3 regions of the Corynebacterium aurimucosum genome follow, and region 2 is predicted to be linked to each of the others. Evidence: predicted binding sites of a transcription regulator. Region 2 holds the regulator's gene; each other region holds the start of a gene.

Region 1 (2,274 bases), 1.3 Mb from region 2:
CGGGCCGGGTAAGAAGCACGCCGTGGCGGCGCTCGCCACACTAGAGAACCTCGATCTTGAGCGCTGTACCGCCTACTCCGACAGCGCCAACGATGTCCCGATGCTTTCCATGGTGGGAACCCCCGTGGCCATTAATCCGGATTCCAAGCTGCGCGATATTGCAGAGGAAAAAGGCTGGCTCATCCGCGACTACCGCTCCGTGCGCAAGGCCGTGCGCACTTATGGCCTCCCCGCGCTAGCCACCGCGCTCTTCTCCTATGGCAGCTGGCGCTTCGTGCGCCGCTAACTGCTGCTCTGCGCCTTGGTGCGCAGCATGTCCATGCACATGACCGCACCAATCAGCCCGGCATGCTGTTGCGGGTCAAGCCCCGGCGCAATGCTGAGGCGGTACGTATTCTTCCCAGCGAGGAACCGGCCCACGCCCGCCCACTCATTGCGAACTTCCGCTAGAGGCTGGCCTTGGCTAGTAATCGTGATATTCCAATCCCAGACATCGCCTTCAATCTCGATCTCCGGGAAGCCCTCCATTTCCAAGCTCAGGCGCGTCTTCAGGAGGGAGAATTTTTTAGTTACGACCGCCATGGGCTTCTCGACGCCCGGCAGGTACACCTCATAGGTATCCCGCACGAAGTTCGGCGGATCCTTAATCACCATGAGCGGCTGCTGCGGATTACCTTGCTCATCGGTAAAAGCAACCTCGAGGCTGCGGGAGGAGTTGAAGAACATGTCCTTCAGGCTCGTCGACTGCAGAATCGTCCCGACGGGCACGCCTTGTTCATCGGCGATCAGGAATTCATCCTGCATGAAGGACTTGGTCTGTGAGATAACCAGGCTGTCAAGAGTGAGGAGTCGAGGCAACATAGTTCGCCATTTTACGTACGTGATGGGCTCCTGTGGGGCCAGAAGGATGACACTCCCCCGCCTAGTTTATAGAGGCAAATATACACCCCATAACACCCACTCAACTATTAGCATAGACGCAGGTCAGAATAGATGTCCGAAGCGTGTTTTATAGTTCTGTTAGAACATAGAATCGAGATAGAAGCTTAGAGGACATCGTGAATACTGCTACCCAAACCGCCTACTTTTCCCATATGAACCCTGACTGCGCCCTCGCTGTGGAGCGCAGCGCCGCCCGCCGCGCAGACTACCGCTCGTGGGTAGCTGCCATGCCAGACCTCGATGAGGATTTTGATGTCGCGTGCCAGAGGCTCGTCGCCAAGCTTGGCGTCGGCGACTATACCGTGAGCGAATGCTGCCTGGCCGTGCACCGACTCACGGAGCTCCCGCAGGTCAAGGCGTTACAGGACAGCCAGTTCCTGCTGGATATGAAGGCCCTCATCACTATTGACCGCACCCTGACAAAGCTGGGCGCGTTGCCGCCAGAAACGCTCGCGCTTATCGACGATGCCCTGATCACCTTCTTCACCCCCACCTCCCCGAATCAGGTCTTTCCCACCCCAGCGCAGATTGGGCGCAAACTACGCGATATTTGCAAGAGTATTGACAAGACTTTTAGCTTTCGCAATTCCCCGCAGAAAGAGACGTATACCTTCACCGATACTGGCCAGCGCGGCATCCTTGAGCTCAATACCGATAGCGCCACGGGCATGATTCTGGATAGCTACATCAAACAAGCGGCAAAGGAGAACGGACTCTCACAGGCTGATGCCCTGAAAAAGCTCATCGCCGGTAGTATCTCGCCGCCGGCGACTGTCATTCTGCACACCTACCAAGCCAGCGATATCGACAACGCCCCCACCTTCGTCCAAGGCCATGGGTGGACGTCACAGGACATGCCTGTCACGCGCACGCGCGACCTCTCCTCGCAGCCACCGGAATCGCGCAGCTACATCGCCTCGGAGCTCATCCGCACATACGTGGAAGGCCGGGATGGCACCTGCCGCGCTCCGGGGTGCAACCGGCCGGCCTACCTGTGCCAGATGGACCACCGCGTCAACTACGCCGACGGCGGCGCCACGCACCCACGCAACCTGGCCAGTTTGTGCCAGCACCACCACAATATGAAGACTGATGGGCGCGCGCACTACATCATGGACCCGCACACCGGGGACATCGTGTGGCTCTACGAAGACGGGACCTGGGCTATGACGGAGCCGACTGGCCCGCTGGCACAGAAAACGAAGCGTTGGGCACAAACGGTGGCTCAAAAGATTTCGGCCACCCGCGAGCGCGCCCAGCAAGAAGCTAAGGAAGCACAGGCCACTGCCGAGGAACTCCGTACCCCGACCTCCCCGCAGGAGGACATTCCGT
Region 2 (2,274 bases):
GACGACGCGGTGCGCATTGGTGACGAAAGCGGACTTGATCGCAGCCTCTTGCGAGTCTGCCGTTGAGAGACCGTGATCAATGGTCAGTGCGTTGGTGCCGACAAAAGCCACGTCGGCACGCATGAGCGCCATGGTGCGAAGGGCGGTATCACCAACCACGGCCTGGGTAATTGCCCGTACTGTACCGCCAAGGAGCTGGACTTCGGATACCCCGTTGCTGGCTAGCGAAAGGGCGATCGGCAGGCTGTTGGAGACGATGCTGAACTGACCTGCCGAATAGCGCTGGCCAATGAGATCAGCAAGCGCATTCGTCGTGGTGCCGGCGTCGAGGAAGATGCTGCCGCCATCGGGAAGCTGTTCCAGCGCAGCGCGCGCAATGGCCATCTTGGCGCCCGTGGCCGAGCGTTGACGGGTATCAAGGGTTAACTCCGCGGTTTGGAAGGATTGGGAGGCAACCGCACCGCCATGGACTCGGTGCACGACTCCTTCCCGATCCAAAACCGCGAGATCGCGGCGAATCGTCTCAGCGGTAACATCGAAGCGTTCAGAAAGTTCGGTGACATTGACACGGCCTTCGACGGCGGTCAATGAGGCAATTTGTCGGCGACGCTCTTCTGCGTACATAGTTCCTCCCGGTGAAGTCTGCCTGTGGTGGTCACTGCGCCCGCCGCGGAAAGGAAACGGGGCTGGGGCGTGTGAACGAAAAGAACAACGAATGTTGCGGCGATGCTTCTATTGTCCCACTGAAGGTGAAGAAAACGGAACGAAACAAAGAAAAACTCACATTGAGATTGCTGTCTTAGTGTAAAAATTCCGTCATAACCTGCACATATGTAAATGTGTGATGTCGGACGCTAAAGCGGTAGGAATCGGGCATGTACACACACAAGGGGGTAGAAAGACACAATCCCCCGGCCCTTTACGCCCGCACCGAGTGGACTGGCACTGCGGGGTGGGTAGGGCCCTGGGGATGGCTGCGAAGTGATGATTCCTAGAGCTTGCGGAAAACAGACACTACCTTGCCCATGATCTCAGCTTCGTCGCCCTTGATGGGGGAGTAGGCATTATTATGGGGGAGAAGCCAGACGCCGGAGGAGTCGCGGTGAAATTCCTTTACGGTGGCTTCTTCGCCGTCTAGGAGAGCGGCGACGAACTCGCCTTCCTCTGCGACGGATTGTGAGCGAATGATCACCCAATCGCCGTTGAGGATTCCGGCGTCCTGCATAGAATCGCCCACGACCTGTAGCATGTAAAGCTCGCCGCTGCCAAGGATTTCGCCCGGCATGGGGAAATAAGCGTCAACGTTTTCTTCGGCGGTAATTGGGGAACCTGCGGCAATGCGGCCGACAACAGGGATATAGTTCGGCGTCGCTGCGTCCTCGGGGATATCGGGGGTGGAAAGATCCGGAGACTTGTTTGCCTGGCTTGTCTTGCGGCCGGGCTTCTTCGAGTCTTCGGCACCGGGGAAGTGGCGGACATCAACGGCGCGCGGCTTGTTTGGATCGCGGCGCAGGAAGCCCTTCTCCTCAAGCTGCTTCAGCTGGTAGGCCACGGATGATGTGGACTGTAGGCCGGTGGCATCACCGATCTCACGAATGCTTGGCGGGTATCCGCGGAGCATTACGGCATCATGGATAACCTCCAGGATGCGGCGCTGGCGGGCGGACAGGGTGTCGAGGGAAGGGTGGTCGCTTCGCTTGGATTTGCGGGCCATTCTTTCTCCTAAAACTATTGCGATGTGCACATTCGTGGTTGAGGCTTTGGCGTGCCAGGCATGTATGGGACTGCCGGTGGTGCTTCCGCTTTCCTTTTTAGCACGACAGGAAAAAATGTTCGACTGGCGTCGCCGAGTTGTGGACAAATTTTCGAGACGGTGCTATAAATCGAACATACACGCTAAATCGCACGGTTGGTCGATGGTGATGTTCGAAAGTGTCTGCCTGGATTCTTATACTTCGGATATTGCGTCGATGGAGAAGGAAGAACTAGAAAGGAGCCGTCATGGCTATCGCTCTCAATAATGCCTCTGTACTGCGTAGGGATGTTCGTCGGAAGCCTCGCAATACGGCAGTGCTGGTCCCTCCGGCGGCAATTTGGGATCCTGTGCAGGGCCAGGTGCGAACCCATGAATTATCACCTACTTCTTCCCGTGGCTCGTCTGTTGTTCGAACGCTCTCTTCGGAGGGTAGAACACAGGGGCGCACGATCAGCTCGGCACCATCCTGTGTTTCTTCCCCGCGGAGTGTGTCGCGGAGCCGGCGTGGTGGGTCGAAC
Region 3 (2,274 bases), 1.2 Mb from region 2:
AGCCATTTACCTGGCTTAAGGGCTTAGGGGTTGCACTGATCATCGGTGGAGTTCTCCTGGTCGATATGGGGTAGACGACGATCCCCTTCGTCGTTTTAGACGACGGACCTTTCTTAGAAGGGGATCTCCTCTCCGCCTTCAGATTCCTTGTTCTCTGCCTTTTCTGTATGTGCGTGGTGTGCGGCTTCTTGTTGTTCTTTGTCTAGCTCAGTTTTAAGCTCTTGGGCCTCACGGTGTTTCCGGGCGCGGAAGCCCTCAATATCTTGTGCCACACTTCGCGCCCAGCGCTTGTTCTTAGGGGCTAGTGGTCCGGAAGGTTCGGTGATTGCCCACGTCCCATCCTCAAAAAGCCAGACCACATCCCCGGTATCCGGGTCCAAAATATAAAAGGCCCGTCCGTCGGTCTTCATGTTGTGGTGATGCTGGCATAACGCGATCATGTTGTCCGGGTGCGTTGGCCCGCCATCGGCGTAGTTAATACGGTGATCCAACTGGCATAGCCACGCAGGCATTCCGCAGCCAGCTGCACGACAGGTGCCATCGCGGCCCTCAACATACTTGCGCACCATCGTGTTTGGTCCGTAGCTATTGGAGGCCTCCGGCTTGGTGCTCAAATCCCTTTTCGTTACGGCTTGTGCGGGGATGTTGCCTACCTGCCAGCCATGACCTTCTACATATACAGGTGCATCCTCGACATCACTGGCTTGATAAGTGTGGAGCACTACCCGGGCAGCTTCTGGCTCCACCTTTCCGGTGACAAGAAGGATGAGGGCATCGGCCATAGACACCTCATGCTTTTCAGCTGCTGCCTTAATGGCCTCATGAATGATGACCCCGACACTGCTATCGACCTCTAGTTCTATGGTGGCGCGCTGGGCGCGGGTGAGTATGGAATATCGATTCTTTGGGCGTGTATCTTCCACCGCGATTGAGTCATCATGAACCTTGACAAGGTCTCGCATGCGGCGGCGAATCTGCGATGTGGTGGGAAACGCCTGATTGGGCTTTGTGGGAGTAAACCAACGGGCCAACGAAGTATCAATGGCAGCCACTACCTCTGGGGAAGGCTGGCCCAGCTTAGCCATGACCTGGTCAATGGCAATCAAGGCAGGTAGGTCCAGCAAATAATAAGCATCTTGTAGTGCTTTGAGCTGGGGAAGTTCTCTAAGGCGGTAAATCCCCATGACTATGCGAGCAACCGCTCCGGCCGTTTTGCCGGTCTTTAACCCTAGGCGCATACACGCTGTGTCTGAGTCTTCGTCCAGGGCGGGAAGGACGTTAGACCAGAACTCGTAGTCTGCTTGGCGTATGTCTTTACCTTTCATACATACTGGGTCGTTCGGATTGGAATGAGAAAAATAGGAAACAACAACGTCTGAAGTGGAAGCCACTTCAACCCCCTACTGTTGGTCGAGTTACTGCGAAGGGATGACCCCCCCACCGTTCGAAACCCCTTTCGATATAGAGCTTATTCGATACCTCGGGGGAAGTCCATGCCGGGGAAAGAAGTTGTGATTAAAGGGTCAAATGGGAAAACTGATGCTCCACACTCTCCGTGGTATGAGCGCCGGATAAAACGAACATTCGATCCCTCCAGTGGGAACTTAAAGCGCCGAACCTCCAATCAGAGCTGTTAAAGCTGTGACTTGAGTTAATCTATACAAGTGTTTAGGTCTCGTTCCATTATTGTCGGCCTTGCACTGGCGGCCGTCACTGCGCCTTCTGCCCAGGCGCTGACTTTCGATCCTGGAAAAGGTTCCACCGCGCACCCAGATGACCTTGCGCTATGCCGATGGAAACTCAGTTTCCACTGGGAATAGCCATGAGTCTCGCCCCGCGCTTTCCCTGGTGAAGCTGTACCTCGGTATGTGGGTGCTGAAATATGGCGCACCCGAGGATAAGGCTCGGGTGGAGAACATGATTCGTTTTTCTGAGGACGGCACCGCCAGCGACTTGGAGCGGAAGTACCCACAGGCCATTCCCTCCATCATCGGGGAGTATCGACTAGGGGAGACTCACCACAATGGCTACGGGGGAAATACCACGACGTCGACGGAGGATCTCACGCGCTTCATCGGGGTGATTTCTGGGGATCCGGTCGCTGTGCCGATCATGAAAGGAATGGCGACGGCTGCGTCTGTGGCATCCGACGGCTACCGCCAGGACTTTGGCACCGCACGCCTCCCGGGGATCCTAGGGAGCAAATCCGGCTAGTCGGATGACCACCAAGTTCACGCTAGTGCCTCTTTCGGCCCTGGGTATAGCGTGGCGGCT

What was found. Region 2 encodes LexA, which represses DNA repair genes until DNA is damaged. Its sites were predicted from a motif close to CGAACANNTGTTCG; they were not measured.
Region 1: a site for LexA is predicted at 987-1,000, ahead of CAURIM_RS01520 (HNH endonuclease signature motif containing protein). Genes of this name have one in related genera too.
Region 3: a site for LexA is predicted at 1,578-1,591, ahead of CAURIM_RS00475 (HNH endonuclease signature motif containing protein). Genes of this name have one in related genera too.

What each region holds. Positions count from the first base shown of each region.
Region 1 covers NZ_CP047048.1:328,347-330,620, reverse strand. Annotated here, with positions in the region: gene CAURIM_RS01530 (HAD-IB family hydrolase) at 1-286, shown strand, start outside; gene CAURIM_RS01525 (LURP-one-related/scramblase family protein) at 283-861, opposite strand; gene CAURIM_RS01520 (HNH endonuclease signature motif containing protein) at 1,059-2,274, shown strand, end outside.
Region 2 covers NZ_CP047048.1:1,650,639-1,652,912, reverse strand. Annotated here, with positions in the region: gene sugR (transcriptional regulator SugR) at 1-624, opposite strand, end outside; gene lexA (transcriptional repressor LexA) at 992-1,714, opposite strand.
Region 3 covers NZ_CP047048.1:90,399-92,672, forward strand. Annotated here, with positions in the region: gene CAURIM_RS00470 (DMT family transporter) at 1-74, shown strand, start outside; gene CAURIM_RS00475 (HNH endonuclease signature motif containing protein) at 114-1,391, opposite strand; gene CAURIM_RS00480 (hypothetical protein) at 1,849-2,214, shown strand.